One region of the Peribacillus sp. NPDC060253 genome, then DNA from elsewhere that is predicted to be linked to it. Evidence: riboswitches for the same ligand, from Rfam matches in the RefSeq annotation. Region 1 holds a riboswitch; each other region holds the start of a gene.
The links. Region 1 has a riboswitch for cobalamin ahead of ACFWE9_RS00610 (ABC transporter substrate-binding protein). Riboswitches for the same ligand answer to the same signal wherever they lie in the genome.
Positions count from the first base shown of each region.

Region 2: it holds a riboswitch for cobalamin, as region 1 does, so the genes downstream of both, metE (5-methyltetrahydropteroyltriglutamate--homocysteine S-methyltransferase) here and ACFWE9_RS00610 (ABC transporter substrate-binding protein) in region 1, are expected to answer to the same signal.
Region 3: it holds a riboswitch for cobalamin, as region 1 does, so the genes downstream of both, ACFWE9_RS14550 (ribonucleoside-diphosphate reductase subunit alpha) here and ACFWE9_RS00610 (ABC transporter substrate-binding protein) in region 1, are expected to answer to the same signal.

Region 1 covers NZ_JBHXAS010000001.1:109,883-115,479, reverse strand. Annotated here, with positions in the region: gene ACFWE9_RS00615 (polysaccharide deacetylase family protein) at 1-836, shown strand, start outside; cobalamin riboswitch at 924-1,098, shown strand; gene ACFWE9_RS00610 (ABC transporter substrate-binding protein) at 1,276-2,241, shown strand; gene ACFWE9_RS00605 (FecCD family ABC transporter permease) at 2,204-3,271, shown strand; gene ACFWE9_RS00600 (heme ABC transporter ATP-binding protein) at 3,264-4,736, shown strand; gene cbiB (adenosylcobinamide-phosphate synthase CbiB) at 4,733-5,597, shown strand, end outside.
Region 2 covers NZ_JBHXAS010000089.1:10,022-15,618, reverse strand. Annotated here, with positions in the region: gene bcp (thioredoxin-dependent thiol peroxidase) at 1-230, opposite strand, end outside; gene ACFWE9_RS19655 (potassium channel family protein) at 293-712, opposite strand; cobalamin riboswitch at 960-1,150, shown strand; gene metE (5-methyltetrahydropteroyltriglutamate--homocysteine S-methyltransferase) at 1,305-3,611, shown strand; gene ACFWE9_RS19645 (acyl-CoA thioesterase) at 3,608-4,084, shown strand; gene ACFWE9_RS19640 (ABC transporter permease) at 4,127-4,912, opposite strand; gene ACFWE9_RS19635 (ABC transporter permease) at 4,917-5,597, opposite strand, start outside.
Region 3 covers NZ_JBHXAS010000051.1:9,667-15,263, forward strand. Annotated here, with positions in the region: gene ACFWE9_RS14535 (SulP family inorganic anion transporter) at 1-197, shown strand, start outside; gene ACFWE9_RS14540 (hypothetical protein) at 280-426, shown strand; gene ACFWE9_RS14545 (manganese-dependent inorganic pyrophosphatase) at 518-1,447, opposite strand; cobalamin riboswitch at 1,741-1,921, shown strand; gene ACFWE9_RS14550 (ribonucleoside-diphosphate reductase subunit alpha) at 2,058-4,355, shown strand; gene ACFWE9_RS14555 (ribonucleotide-diphosphate reductase subunit beta) at 4,395-5,447, shown strand; gene ACFWE9_RS14560 (flavodoxin domain-containing protein) at 5,437-5,597, shown strand, end outside.

The DNA.
Region 1 (5,597 bases):
TACCTGGATGCTCACAAGGGGTTTTAGATAAAATAGGTAAAAAGACGGCTGCACCGATTACGGAAGAGAATATTGAGGTGGCTGCTGCAGCGGAGAATGATGCCAAAATCGATTCGGAGGATGAAGCAAGTCCTGAGCGAATCGATACGAGGAACTGGATAAGGGCCGAGTCCACGGTTCAGCTTCCGATATTGATGTATCATAGCATATCTGAAGGTAATAACCTTCGGGTGCCAAAAGAGGAATTCCGAATGCAAATGGCTTGGCTTCGGGAAAATGGATACCATACATTATCCCCTAATGAAGCATTTCACGTTTTAACCGAAAATCGAATGCCAAGTGAAAAGTGTGTCTGGATTACTTTTGATGATGGGTATACAGATAACTACACGGAGGCTTTTCCTATATTAAGAGAATATGACATGAAAGCGACCATTTTCATGATTGGGAAATCCATTGAAAAAGGTCATCACCTGACGGAAGGTCAAATGATGGAGATGAGCAGAAATGGGATTTCCATCGAAAGTCATACAATCAACCATCTTGAGCTGAACCGGATGACCCCAGAGCAGCAAGCAGTCGAAATGGTCCAGTCAAAGGATTTATTCGATCGAATCCTCCATCAGGACACGACAGTACTTTCGTATCCAGTTGGTCGGTATAACGAAGAGAGTCTCAGGCTGTCGGAAGAAGCTGGATACAAGATGGCAGTTACGACCGAACCTGGCGGGGCCTCCGGTGATCAAGGTATGTATGCCCTGCATCGCGTTCGGATTTCACCCGGATTATCGGTTGGTGGGTTTGCGTCACTGATTGAAAATGCTACAAATCATTGAAGAGGGACAGGGCATTTTGGAGCCAGTCAGAAAAATCATATAATAATAGATTCTTACATGGTGTATAATGAAAAGCAGTGAAAATTACATACATATGAGCGATTTGGTGTCTTAATGACTTAAAAGGGAAGCTGGTTGAATGCCAGCGCGGTCCCGCCACTGTATATGGGAGTTAACGGCTGTGAACCACTGTATGAGATATGGGAAGGTGCCGTTGACGATAACCATGAGCCAGGAGACCTGCCAAGATTCGTACACCTATAACCTACGCGGATGGGAAGGTGTGTGGCAGACCTAAAGAGTCCGTAATTATATTGTTGCCATACAAGCATCTTCCGTTTAACGGGAGATGCTTTTTGTTTTGATGCGCATCTTCGTTTGAAGGAAGCGCTATTTCATAGGTGGGAAAAACTAAATAAAAAGATTGTGGGGAATGAAAATGAAGAAAATTTTTGGTCTGATACTGGTGTTATTACTGACTGCAGGTATGATCGTTGGTTGCAGCGGGGGATCTAATGACGGAACGGAAAAGCAGCAAACGAATCATGCTCAACACCAAGCTTTCCCGATTACGATTAAAGATGCAACGGGTGAAAAAGTAACGATAGAAGAAAAACCGAAGAAAATCGTTACGTTGATACCAAGTAATACGGAAGTGGTATTTGCTCTTGGTTTGGGTAAAAAGGTTGTTGGTGTTTCCGACAATGATAATTACCCGGAAGAAACGAAAGAAATCGAAAAAGTTGGCGGAATGGAAATGAATACGGAGTTGATTGTTTCCTTAAAGCCTGATCTTGTTCTTGCCCATGCATCCAGTGCCCATAATTCAAGTGAGGGATTAAAACAGATTAAGGATGCTGGAATAGATGTCCTTGTAGTCAATGATGCACAAAGCTTCGACGAAGTGTATGAGTCTATCGATATGATTGGACAGGCAACAGGAGAACATGATAAGGCAAAAGAAATCATTACCGATATGAAAACGAAGCTGAAGGCTTTATCTGAAAAAGCCAAATCCGTAAAGGAAGCGGATAGAAAGACCGTTTTAGTGGAGGTTTCGCCGTCTCCGGAAATATATACACCTGGAAAAAATACATTCATGAATGAAATGCTTCAAATGATTTCAGCGAAGAATGCAGCGGCTGAATTGGACGGTTGGGCAAAAATTGATGAAGAGTCGATGATTGCTGCAAATCCGGATGTCATTATTACAACGTATGGTTATTATACAAAAGATCCAATCAGTGAAGTGACCGGCAGAAAAGGATGGCAAGACGTAAAAGCTGTTAAGAATGGCCAAGTCTTTGATGTCCATTCTGACTTGGTGACCCGTTCCGGTCCACGCTTAATAGAGGGAGTAGAGGAACTTGCCAAATCAGTCTATCCGAACGTATTTGACAAATAAAGGGGCGTTTGCTTATTTGATTGCGTTATTGTTTTTACTTTTTGCTTGTACGATTGGCATTTCCTTTGGTTCGGTACCAGTACCGATTCCCGTACTTATACAAATAATCGGCAAGGAGATTTTTCATTTACCGCTTTCCGTTGATCCGGATGTGATGCTGACGAATATCGTGATGAACATCCGCTTGCCGCGTGTATTGCTTGCGGGTTTGGTTGGTGCTTCACTTGCGATTGCGGGTGCGGCATTTCAGGGATTGCTCCGGAATCCGCTCGCTGACCCTTACACATTAGGTATATCATCAGGAGCATCAGTCGGAGCTGTATTGACCTTATTCTTGAATGTATCACTACCATTCATCGGTTTATATACTCTTCCGGTATTGAGTATCTCATGTTCCGTGATCACGATTTTCTGTGTATTGGCTTTTGCAAAAAAAATGGATCGATCGATGAAGGTGGAAACGATCATATTAACCGGAATCATTTTCAGCTCGTTTTTAAGTGCCTTCATTTCTTTGATGATTGCGTTGACGGGTGAGGAATTAAGGCAAATCATTGGCTGGCTCATGGGCAGCGTTTCAATGCGTGGTTGGACGTATATCGCGATCATTTTGCCGTTTTTTATCATTGGTTCTCTGATCTTGCTCATGAATACAAGTGAATTGAATGCGATGACTTTTGGGGAAGACCGGGCAAAACACTTAGGTGTGAATGTGCAGCGGCGAAAAATGTGGATCTTGATTGCTGGTTCGATATTGACAGGGGCAGCCGTTGCAGTTTCCGGGACGATTGGCTTTGTAGGATTGGTCATTCCTCATTTGGTCCGTAGGATTTGGGGGCCAGACCATAAACATTTGCTTCCGTTGTCTTTGCTGATAGGAAGCGGATTCTTGATTCTGGCGGACCTTGTCGCACGGACGATCATAGCCCCATCGGAACTGCCGATCGGGGTCATCACTTCACTTATCGGGGCACCGGCATTTGCGCTGATTTTATTAAAGAGACGGAGAGTGGGTAGGACGGATGCTTGAAGTAAAAGGGTTAACAGGTGGATATGGCAATAAAACCGTTTTGGACTCTGTCTCATTTGACGTACATAAAGGGGAGTTATTCGGAATTCTAGGTCCAAATGGCAGCGGGAAAACGACGCTTTTGAGCATGCTCAGCGGGGTGCTCGATTATAAGGGAGGAAGCATACGGATAAGGGGAAGGGATTTGAAGGATTATTCGTCAAAACAACTTGCACAGGTCATTGCGGTGCTTCCTCAACATTCCTCATTAGCTTTTTCTTATACAGTAAAAGAGACGGTCTCACTTGGGCGCTATTCCCATCAAACAGGTTGGTTCCATAGTTGGTCAGCAGAAGACGAAACGATTGTCCAACGGGTGATGAATCAAACGGGGGTGGCAGATTTTCAGGATCTTCAATTTGAACGATTATCAGGTGGAGAGAGACAGCGGGTCTTACTGGCGCAGGCACTTGCCCAGGAACCAGAAATTCTTTTTTTGGACGAGCCAACGAATCACTTAGATCTTTCCTATCAAAAGGATCTTCTTGATTTAATGAGGAAAATGGCAAAGGAGCAGGAGTTAACCGTCATTTCAATATTTCATGACTTGAATTTGGCTGGATTATATTGTGATCGGCTTATGTTGCTTGAAAAAGGTCAAATTCAAGTTATTGATGTGCCGAATGAAGTGCTCCAACAGGACCGGATTCAGGGTGTATATCAGACGACGATTGAAAAACATCCGCATCCCGCTCTTCCGAAACCGCAGATGTTCATCGTTCCGGAAATGCATAGCAGTGATACTGCCCCTATGGAAATCGATGATTCATATCTGACAGTTGGTCCAGAAATGATTCAATTGAACTCTCCGATCCCATTAAGAACGATGTCTTCTGGAGTGACTGGTTCGGGGACGGGCTGGCATCGATATTTCGTGAATAGGCACGTCCATCGCGATTATAATTGCGAGGATCACCTTGTTGAAATGGCGGAATATTTAAGAACGCAAGGTTTTGAACCGCAGGAAACGGTAGGGATGATGACGGCAGTCTTTCTCGATACGGTTGTTTTCAAGTTTTTAAGAGGTGAAAATTTCTCGGCTTTTATCATCGTTACGGCTGGAGTGGGGAATGCCATCGACGCTTCTTTAGCCGACCGACATTCTTGGAGTTCGACTCCGGGAACCATCAACACATGGATATTCGTAAATGGTCACTTGGCAGAAGAGGCGTTCATCCACAGCATTGTTACCGCGACCGAGGCTAAAGCAAAGGCGCTTCATGATTTACATGTCTTGGATAAGGTAACAAATACATGTGCAACAGGAACATCGACTGACAGTATTTTGATTGCGGCAACTCAAAGAGGGGCAAAGCTTCACTATGCAGGCACCATCACTCCGCTAGGTAAGCTGATCAGCCGTGGTGTATATGATTGTACCGTAGAAGCGATAAAGAAAAATCGGAAACGGATTGAGGAACTATGATATACCATCACCTTTTTGCCGTTACACTGGCGTTTTTCCTTGACTTATTAATAGGTGATCCGCCAAATTGGCCGCATCCTGTAAAATGGATTGGAACGATGATAAGCAAGTTGGATCGGGCATTCAATAAAGGTAGATCTAAGAAACGTAATGGGCTTTTCATGTTGATGATCGTATTAAGTGTGGTGATTGTGGTTACAGGTCTAACCGTCTATTTAGCATACCGAATCCATCCGCTTGCGGGTATACTTTGGGAAGCTGTCGTCATTTCTACTACGATTGCTCAAAAAGGCTTAAAGCAAGCAGGGTTGGATGTTTGCCATCCGCTGAATGAACGGGATTTTCCTGAAGCGAGGCTAAAGCTTTCCTATATTGTGGGCCGTGATACAGCAGATCTTGATGAATCCGAAATAGTCAGGGGTACAGTAGAAACCGTTGCTGAAAATACGAGTGATGGTGTCACTGCCCCAATGTTTTGGGCAGCGATTGGCGGTGCACCGCTCGCGATGATGTATAGGGCAATTAATACCTGTGATTCGATGGTGGGTTACAAAAATGATAAATATGCTCAATTTGGCTGGGCTTCAGCAAAGCTCGATGATATCGTAAACTGGATTCCCAGTCGCCTCACGGGGTTCCTGATGCTGCTTAGCTCGAAATCCAGCTATCACGGATTGGGTGGCAGATGGAAGATTTTAATCAAAGATGCGAAAAAACATCCAAGTCCGAATAGCGGGTGGTGTGAAGCGGGCGTTGCTGCCATTTTGGGCGTGCAGCTTGGCGGTCGGAATATGTACAAAGGAGTTGTTTCTGACCGTGCGAGGATGGGAGTTCCACTTGTTCCATTAGAAGCAATACATA
Region 2 (5,597 bases), on a different contig from region 1:
TGACGTGTTGCCGGGTCTGGACTGATCCCTATGATGACGGCGTTCAGTTCCTCAAACTGCTCATTATGGTCCCGGAAATCACAGGCCTCCGTCGTGCAGCCTGGTGTCATATCTTTTGGGTAAAAATATAAAACAATGTATTTGCCCTTAAAATCCGATAAGGAAACCAATTCTCCATTGTTTGCAGTGAGTTGAAAATCAGGTGCTTTTTCGCCAATATTAACAGTCATTTTGAACCCTCCATTTCTTTCATTATGGTAAGAGTACCCAATAATCGAAAGAAACACAACTTTCATTTATCCTTCCTATCTTTCTGATCCAAGTCGATTACCGTCCGAATCACAAACGCTGCCGGGAGCGTGTACCCGATGAAGGCCTGAATCGTAGCTATCATCCTGCCCATGCCTATTGGGGCTATATCTCCATACCCTACAGAAAACATCGTCATCGCACTAAAATAAAAAGAAGTCTTCAGCTGTTCATAGAAAGTCCCATCCAAACGATTGCCCATATCAAGAATCACCGAATGATTCTGAAGCTCGTATAATAAATAAATCAGTGCAAATCCAACTAATATTGTCGCATATAAATTGCCAAGCCACAGCAAATCCTCCAAGGAAAACTTCTTTCCTCCTGACTCAACAAGAAATAACGTCCGAATGCTCATCACCATGCAAAAAATGATTCCTGCAATCAAGATGTAGAATGTCATTCCCCACGCCCCATTTCAAAACGCCACTTCCTTTATACATACTCCCTGTCCAAACAATATATTCTTTATTAGGGACTGACTTCATACTTACCACTCCCACAGCCACTACGGGTTCGTCAGGGGTCGGGAGCTTTTTCCTTGTTGACCATTAAGGTCGGATATGTTAAGATTGTCTAAATTTTTATAATAGTTTTTATTTTATAAAAGTTTAGTGCCTGCAGTCAGCTTATCGAGCAGGTTTTATGAAATTTCATATGTGGAAATAGGTTCCTAATTTTCATTAGGATTAAAAGGGAAGCCCGGTGTAATTCCGGCACGGTCCCGCCACTGTAATGGGAATGTTAGCGCCATCCATATGCCACTGATCTTAAGGATTGGGAAGGCTGGAGCTAATGATATTCCCTAAGTCAGGAGACCTGCCTGTTTCAACAACACTGTTTTAACCTACGGGAGATAGGGAGGTGTTAGGGACCTTATAATTGAAAGGGGTATTTTGCATACCTCTTTATTCTAAGCATTTCTAACTTTCTCTTTTTGACGGTTAGGGGTGCTTTTTTTGTTGTTTTCCATCAAATTAAAAGAATGCAGGAGGATGAGAATATTGAAAAGTAGTAGTTTAGGGTACCCGCGAATCGGTGAAGATCGTGAATGGAAACGCACATTGGAAGCTTACTGGTCCGGGAAAATCGTTGAAACGGAATTTACGGCACAACTAGAAGCCATCCGGTTGGGCAATTTGCAAAAACAGAAAGATCAAGGCATTGATATCATTCCTGTCAATGACTTCACTTTATATGATCAAATGCTCGATATGTCGGTCATGTTCGGTCTTGTTCCTGAACGTTATTCCGCTTATGAAGGCGGCGCCGTTCCCCTTTCCGTTTATTACTCCATGGCCCGTGGTAACAAGGATGAAGTCGCTTCAGAAATGACGAAATGGTTCAATACGAACTATCACTATATCGTCCCGGAATTAAAACGGGCACAGCTGAACTTAACAGAAAACAAACCACTTGCTGCATACCGGGAAGCCAAGGAAAAGCTAGGGATTGAAACGAAGCCCGTGTTAATTGGACCTTATACCTTCATCTCCCTTTCCAAAGGCTTCAACAAAGAAGATATTCCTGGCATCATCCTGAGTTTGCTTCCCCTATACACGCAAATCCTGCAAGAGTTGGAGCAAGAAGGAGTGAAATGGGTGCAAATCGATGAACCTTCCATTGTTTCATCAATTTCCAAAGATGATATGCAAACAGTTGCATACCTCTACGAAAAACTGAATGAAGCAGCACCAAACCTGAACATCATGCTTCAAACATACTTTGATGCCGTGGAACACTACCAAGAGGTCATTGAATTACAAGTTCAGGGGATCGGTCTTGATTTTGTACATGACAAAGGGAAGAATCTTAGTAATCTTGAAGAATTCGGCTTCCCGAAGAACAAAGTGCTTGGTGCAGGTGTGATTGACGGAAAAAACATTTGGCTTTCTGATTTAACGAAAAAAATCCAATTGATCGAGACGCTTAAGAAAAAAGTAGCCGAAGACCAGATCTGGCTTCAGCCCTCTTGTTCCCTGCTTCATGTCCCAGTGACCGTCCGCAATGAGACTCTGATTGCCAAAGAAGTGAAAGAGGCCCTTGCTTTCGCTGATGAGAAGCTTAAAGAAATCACACTCTTGGTCAAAGGAAATAACCAAGGTCTAGATGCTATCGCCGAAAAAGTGGACGCCAATAAATTAGCGGTTCAAACGTTAGCAAGTTCAAATGCACGAAATCATAAAAGTGTACAATCCAATGTCGAAAAGGTTAAAACCAAGACCACAGGACGTCAGCTTCCATTTAAAGAGCGTTATCAAAAACAACAGGACTTTTTCAAATTGCCTTTTCTTCCTTCCACTACGATCGGCAGCTTTCCGCAGACAGTTGAAGTTAAACAAGCACGCGGGAAATTCAAAAGAGGAGAATGGACCGCTTCGCAATATGAAACATTCGTAAACGAAGAAATCGGCAGGTGGATCGAAATCCAAGAAGAAATCGGTTTGGATGTTCTCGTTCACGGGGAATTCGAACGGACGGATATGGTTGAATATTTCGGTCATAAGTTAGGAGGATTCGTCTTTCTAGAAAAGGGCTGGGTACAATCCTATGGATCCCGCTGTGTGAAACCACCAGTCATCTACGGCGACGTCCATTTTATCGAACCGATGACAGTCAGGGAAAGTGTATACGCACAAACACTGACGAAGAAGACGGTAAAGGGAATGCTTACTGGTCCTGTTACGATTTTGAACTGGTCATTTGTCCGTGATGATATTTCCAGGGAGAATGTTTGCTACCAGCTGGCACTTGCTTTGGAAAAAGAAGTCATTGCATTGGAATCAGCTGGAATCAAAATGATCCAAGTTGATGAGCCTGCACTTAGAGAAGGTCTGCCATTGAAAAAAAGCGATCGCGATGAGTATTTAAACTGGGCAGTTAATTCGTTCTTGATATCCACTTCAAGCGTGGAGGATACAACCCAAATCCACACACATATGTGCTATTGCGACTTCAACAGCTTCATGGATGTCATCTCCTCCCTCGATGCCGATGTCATTTCCATCGAAACATCCCGTAGCCATGGGGAGCTTGCTTCCGCATTCGAGGAAAAAACGTATGAAAAAGGTATTGGCCTGGGTGTGTATGATATTCACAGCCCGCGTGTGCCGGCAGTGGAAGAAATGGTTGATATGATTGAACGGGGCATCAAAGTATTGGATAAAGACCAGTTTTGGATCAATCCCGACTGCGGCCTGAAAACGAGGGGGATCCCGGAAACCGTCGCTTCCCTGAAAAACATGGTCGAAGCAGCAAAAATCGTCCGTGAAAACCTTTTAGCTAAAACAACAGGCAAATGATTGAGAAGAACGCTGCCCACCCAACAAAGCAGTCACGGACTTTTTTAACCGACCTTGTTTTTCCACCGGATACAAATCATCACAATACCATCTTTGGCGGGAAAGTAATGGCCTATGTTGATAAAATAGCCTGCATTTCAGCTATGCGCCATTGTCGAAAACCCGTTGTGACTGCTTCAAGCGACTCTTTTGATTTTTTGGCCCCCATCAAGACAGGGGATGCTATCAACCTTGAAGCTTATGTCACCTGTGCTCATCGCACATCAATGGAGGTATTCGTCAAAGTGGAGCGTGAGAACCTATTAACAGGTGAAAAACAGCTTACGGCACGCGCCTTTTTAACGATGTTGGCCATCGATGAAGATGGCAGGCCGACAAACGTACCTCAGGTCATTCCCGAATCAGAAGAGGAAAAACAGCAATATGTTCAAGCACAAGCAAGATATATTGAAAGAAAGAAAAAACGGAACTAAACAAAGACCCCTTCAACAGGAATGCTGTTGAAGGGGTTTCTTTTAGTTCCCCGCACCGCGGTATCTCTTCACTCCCTGATTCCATATGAAAACGGATATCATGAAAAAGGCAACCCCGATTACAGGTGTGGCAAATGCATATGCATACCACTCTTCTTTTCTAAGGAAATAAGATGCAGGATACACGCCAACAAACGCGAATGGCAGCACCCATGTAAGGACAAAACGAATGACCTTATTATAAATATCAACAGGATAGCGTCCGTAGTTCCCGATATTGTACATCATGGGCATGATGGAAGTTTTCGCATCAGACCAGAACCCGATGCTTGCTATTGCAACGAAAATGGCTGCATAAGCAAGAGCCCCTCCTATTGCAAAAATGATGAAAAGAATCGGATCATACCACGCAAGCTCCAGATCCAATTTAACCCCTGAATAGAATATAATGATCAAACCGGTCACAACACCAAATAACGCTTCAAGCTCGATTCTTTCTAATATGACTTGAAACAAGCTATGAATCGGCCTTGTTAATATCCGGTCCATCTCCCCTTTGACGATATAGCGATCATTGAAATCCCAGATATTGAAAAAGGCTGAAAAAAGGGCGAATGGAATAAGGAAGAATCCATATATGAATATGATTTCTTCACGGCTCCAACCGCTTAAAAATTGTGTATGTCCAAAAACGACTAAGATAAATACCAGATTCACGACCTGATTCAGCAGGTCAGATAGGATTTCCATGAAGAAATCGGCTCTATACTGCAATCTTGTTTTCATATACTGACTCACATATTGAAAAAACATCGATACATAAAACATCCCATCAACCCCCTTGAACAATCAGCTGTTTTTTCGCGACTATCCATAAAAGCTGAATCGGTATAATGAGAATGATAACCCAAATTAACTGCTGTAATAGTGCCATGCCAATTTCGCCTGAACTGTACCCATTCGTAAAAATCATGCTTGGTACATAACTGATCCCCTGAAATGGCAAGTATTTCATCACTTCCTGCGCCCATATCGGGTAGAAACTGATGGGCAGCAACAGACCGGAAAATAAATCGATGATGACCCTTTTAGCCCGAATCAACCCAGCATTATTATATAAGAAAAAAGTAGTGATTCCCGTCAATAAGTTAATTTGTGTATTGATGATGAAGCTGAACAGCAAGGAAATGGCGAATATCCCCCACGTTGCCGGCTCATGCGGCAATTCGATAGGAAAAATGAAAGCCACCAGCAGCATGCCCGGAATCGAAAAGAAGAAGAAACGGAATATCCCTTCCCCAAGTCCTTGCATCGTTTTCATGCCTAAATAGTTATAAGGCCTGATCATTTCAATGGCGACCTTGCCGTCCTTTATCTCATTGGCAATTTCGCGGTCAATATTATTGAAATAAAAAGCACGTGCCATCCAAGCAACCGCGACATAAGTGGTCATCTGCATACTTGAAAGTCCTTCAATGGAGCTTTTTTCTCCATATATCGCATTCCATAAGAA
Region 3 (5,597 bases), on a different contig from region 1:
ATTCTAAGGAGAAAGCAGATGTGATCATCATCGATTTTTCCCAATCTAAAATATGGGATGCGTCTGCTGTCGGTGCCGTTGATAAGATTGTTCTTAAATATCAGCTTCACGGTACACCCGTCAAAGTGCAAGGTCTTGATCATGAAAGTTCCTTATTGCTTGAAAAACTCGCCACTACAGAAAGTAAAATATCTTGAAGAAGTAAAATTCTGCTGAATAGAAACGTTTCAAACCGACAAAATAGATACATGAAAACTATTTGGAAGGAGCGAAAAATTCATGACATCCCAACAGGATTATTCGGCAGCAAATCTGTCACCTGATTTATTGAATGAACTGAAAAACTTTGAAAGCAAACTTGGCGAGGAAGCCAATAAAGAACTGATTGTCATCGCCTATGAAAAAGAGAAGGATGCTTTGAATTAAGTTAAAAAGACTCAAACACCATTATATGGGAGTGTTTGGGTCTTTTTTTGCGCATGAAAAAGGGTGCCCGAAAAGCACCCCTTTTTCTCTATTATTTACTTAATGTGTCCGTTAAAATCGGCACGATTTGTTTTTTACGCGATACAACGCCTTCTAAGACGGCTATGTTATTGTTTAATGTGACGTTATATGCTTTTTCCACTGCATTCGCAGCTTTTCCAAGAGCAAGGGCAACAGAATCATTGGTCAAGATATCCGTTACAACGAATAGGAATAAATCCAATTCCTTCACAGAGATGACCTCTTCAATTGCTGCTTCCAATTCGGCTTGCTTGGCAAGCACTTCGTTCGGATCTACGGCATTCACCTGGGCTATTTCCACTTTAGCCATTCCCATGGAGAATTCTTTTGCATCAAGAGTGATTAGCTGGGCAATCGTTTTGTCGCTTAAATCAGCTCCCGCCTTCAACATTTCCAAGCCATATGCTTCGGCATTGACTCCTGCAATATCAGCCAGTTCCATAGCTGCTGCAACGTCTTGCTCTGTGCAGGTCGGGGATTTGAACAATAAAGAATCGGAAATGATGGCAGACAGCATAAGTCCTGCAATTGCTTTAGGGACTTCAATTCCGTTTTCTTTATAGATTTTATTTAAAATAGTTGCCGTACAGCCAACTGGTTCCGCACGGTAATATAAAGGATCGCTTGTTTCAAAGTTAGCGATACGGTGATGGTCGATAACTTCCAGCACACGGACTTGGTCAATATCTTCAGCACTTTGCTGGCGTTCGTTGTGATCGACAAGGATCACGCCATCCGCTTCCCCTGCCACTTTTTCCACAAGACGAGGAGCTTCGAAATTAAATTGATCCAACGCAAATTGAGTTTCACCATTCACTTCACCCAGACGAACTGGTTCAGCGTTGATACCTAGTTGCTTTTTCAGATCTGCATATGCGATTGCTGAACAGATTGTGTCTGTATCCGGGTTTTTATGTCCAAAAACTAATACTTTTTCCAAGATTTTATCTCCTTTTTCATAAATATTTTTCCGCGAATCCCCTCAGCGCAATAAAGGAGAGCCACCTTTACAATACACTTTATTTTAACACAAATGCCCGTAAATTCAGTGCTTGAATTGTCCATTATCCAATAAAATCTTTCATTCCTTTTCCCTCCACCTTCACTTTGTCAATAGATAAGGGTTGGTTTTTCTCAAATATATTAGTTGAATTATCATCGTATATGGCTTACGATAATATAAGCAGAAATACTAGATATTGATTACACAAACAACACTACTAACTATATATAGAATTTTTTATAATCCAAGGTGCCAGTGATGGCTGAAAAGGGAATCCGGTGCAAACCCGGAACTGTCCCCGCAACTGTAAATGTGACGAAATGAGAAAACCACTGTATAGCTCTCTATACGGGAAGGACTCAAAGTAGGATGATCATGAGTCAGGAGACCTGCCTTGATTTTTTCACGTTTCTTATTCTTCGGGGATTGAGATGATGAAACGATAGTTTAACGGCTATTTTTTCATGGCTCTTTATTCTATCGTTTGATCCGCTCAATTCATTGGGCGGTTTTTTTATTTAGTGGATTTTTACAAGGAGGATTATTAATGACTCAAACATATAACTCTATTATAAGCGAAAATGACACCGAAACGAACTCCATTCGGCTTGAAATGTTATCGAAGGAATTCGAAGGCCGTCTCGATATGGAAAAGTTCAAAAAGCGTTTTACAAAATGGCTTGATCGCAAAAGTGACTCAACCGAAGAACAGGCTTCAAAAAAACTGATTCAGCTTGCTCTTGAAAGTGTGGATATCGATGCTCCAGATTGGACATTCGTTGCTGCTGCAGAACTGTTGAATACGATGTATAGGGATGCACAAGCCAATCGAGGTTATGAAGGCATGAGTTATGGCCCATTTTATGAACTGATTTCGGAACTCTCCCAACTACAAGATGGCCAGCGGTATCCCATTTATAAATCAGAACTGCTAGCTTCTTATACGAAAGCTGAAATCGAGGAATTGGGTTCGATGATTGACCCGGAAAGAGATAAACTTTTTTCTTACATAGGCATCTACTTATTAAACGATCGCTACCTAGCCCGCCCAAAAAGAGACAAGGTCTATGAACTGCCTCAAGAGCGCTTCATGATCATCGCGATGGAAATCATGCGATTGGAAAAAACGGAGCACCGCCTGCAACTTATAAAAGAAGCTTACTGGGCCATGTCCAATCTTTATATGACTGTTGCGACCCCTACACTATCGAATGCCGGTAAAACACACGGACAGTTAAGCTCTTGCTTTATCGATGCCATCGAAGATTCCATTGACGGCATCTATCTATCTAACTACGATGCTGCAAAAGTATCTAAATTCGGCGGTGGTGTCGGACTTTATGTAGGAAAGATTCGGTCGCTTGGTTCTGATATCCGTGGCTTCTCTGGAAATAGTTCCGGCACAACACCCTGGATTCGACTATTCAACCAGACAGCTGTCAGTGTCGATCAATTGGGTCAACGTAAAGGTGCCATCGCGATATACTTGGATGCCTGGCATAAAGATATCATGAGCTTCCTTGATTTGAAGACGCAAAACGGGGATGACAGATTAAAAGCCCATGATATTTTTACAGGTGTATGCATACCTGATTTATTCATGGAGGCTGTACGCGACAGAAAAGAATGGTATCTGTTCGACCCGCACACCGTCAAGCAAACACTTGGATTCTCACTTGAAGATCTTTATGACGAGAAGAAAGGTGAAGGAAGCTTCAGGACACATTACGCACTTGCCGTCGAGGCAGCAGAAAATGGCATTCTTCCAAATTATAGCTTTGAAAAAATCAATGCGATGGAAATCATGAAAAGCATCATGATTTCCCAATTAGAAGAAGGCGTTCCATATATGTTCTACCGCGATGAAGTGAACCGGAAGAACCCGAATAAACATAAGGGTATGATTTATTGTTCTAACCTTTGCACAGAGATAGCTCAAAACTTAAGTCCTTCGACGATCACGGATGAATACGAAACGGAAGATGGCGATGTCGTTGTAGTTCGTAAAAGCGGTGATTTCGTTGTCTGCAACCTTTCATCCATCAACTTGCCCCGTGCGGTGAGCAGTGATGTTTTGGAAAGGTTGATTCCCATTCAGATCCGGATGCTGGATAACGTCATTGATGTGAATAATCTTCCGGTCAAGCAGGCATCCATCTCGAACAAACGTTACCGGGCAATTGGCTTAGGAACATTTGGATGGCATCATTTACTTGCTACCCAGAATATTTATTGGGAATCTGATGAGGCAGTTCAATATGCCGATGCTTTATACGAAAAGATCGCTTACTTAACAATCAAGGCATCCAATGAGTTGGCCAAGGAAAAAGGGTCATACCCATATTTCGAAGGATCGGATTGGCATACAGGCGAATATTTCGAACTGCGTGACTATACGGATCAAAAATGGATCGATTTAAAAGCAAACGTACAGGAACATGGGACCCGTAATGGATATTTAATGGCCATCGCCCCCAATTCATCGACCGCTAAAATCGGTAATTCCACGGATGGCATCGATCCCTTGTATGAAATTGAATTTTATGAAGAAAAGAAAAACTTCAAATTCAAAGTGACAGCACCCGGATTGACGCCTAATACGTATGAATATTATAAAAAAACACGATTTAACTTGGACCAACTGGAAAGCATCAGACAAAATGCAGCCCGTCAGCGTCATATTGACCAAGCTATCAGCTTTAACCTGTATGTCCACAACACAATCAAGGCTAAAGTTCTATTGGATATCCATTTAACAGCATGGGAAAGCGGATTGAAATCAACATATTATGTTCGTTCCACTTCATCTGAATATGATAATGCCTGCGAAAGTTGCTCAAGTTAACGATCAAATCAGTAATCTATTTTTAAAGGAGTTTTACGAATGGCCAATCATATCAAAAAAATCCGGATGCTCGAACCTACGCATCCAACTAAAGCAACGGGCGTATTCAAAGGGGAAGCTTCAGGCTTTCTCCTTTGGAACGATATTCAGTATGAAAAATTCTATGATACGTATACACAACTCATCAATAACTTTTGGAAGCCTTCGAGCGTGAACATGATTCAGGATAAAAAGCAGTGGGGCGAATTAGATGAAGATATCCAGGATGCTTTCCTTGATATCCTTACGATGATTGCAGGAATGGACAGCCTTCAAACGCCGACTTTAGTGGAAATCCTTCGTTACATCAAAGACCCGGCAGCAAAAGCGATCCTGGCCAACATGGCCCAGCAGGAATCTATTCATAATGAATCTTATTCCTATATCCTTGCTTCCTTGATTCCGGTAGGCAAGCAAAAACAGCTTTTCGATCGCATTAAAGAACACCCTGAAGTGATAAAGCGGAATCAACCGATTGTGGATGCCTATCAAACGTTTGTGGACGATCCTAGTCCTCAACACTTATTTGAAGCACTCATCCATTCCACGAACCTCGAAGGTATTTATTTCTACCTGGCATTCGCCTTCTATTACAACTTAGGGCGTCAAAACCTAATGACTGGTTCGGCTACGATGATTTCCTATATACATCGCGATGAAATGGTTCACTTCGATTTCATCGGAATGCTCGTACAAATCTTGATGTATGAATACCCGGAGTTAAATAATGAAGAAAACACGAAATTCATCTATACAACGATTGAAAAAGCCGTCGAACTTGAAAAAGAATGGTCTGAGTATATGCTTGAGGATATCCAAACCAAAGCAGATCTCGACTTGGAAGAATTCAACGAGTACATCGAATACATTGCCAACAAACGACTGCGCATGCTAGGGCTTGAGAACTTGTATAAAGAGTATAGCGAGAACCCGATGCCATGGATCAAAACGTTCGATGATGAATCCATCGGCCTTACCAAAACCGATTTCTTCGAGCAGAAGTCCAGGACATACAGTCAAGTAAATGCCAGCAATGGGTTCGATGAGCTCTAAAGTTGCCATTGTCTATCATTCAGCCGGCGGCAATACAAAAGCGCTTGCTGAAGCCATCGCCTCCCTTTTACCTGAAGCTGGACTATATCGAATAAATGAATTCGATTTACGTACATTGCCTGATTACGATGCCTTGATCGTCGGCACCTA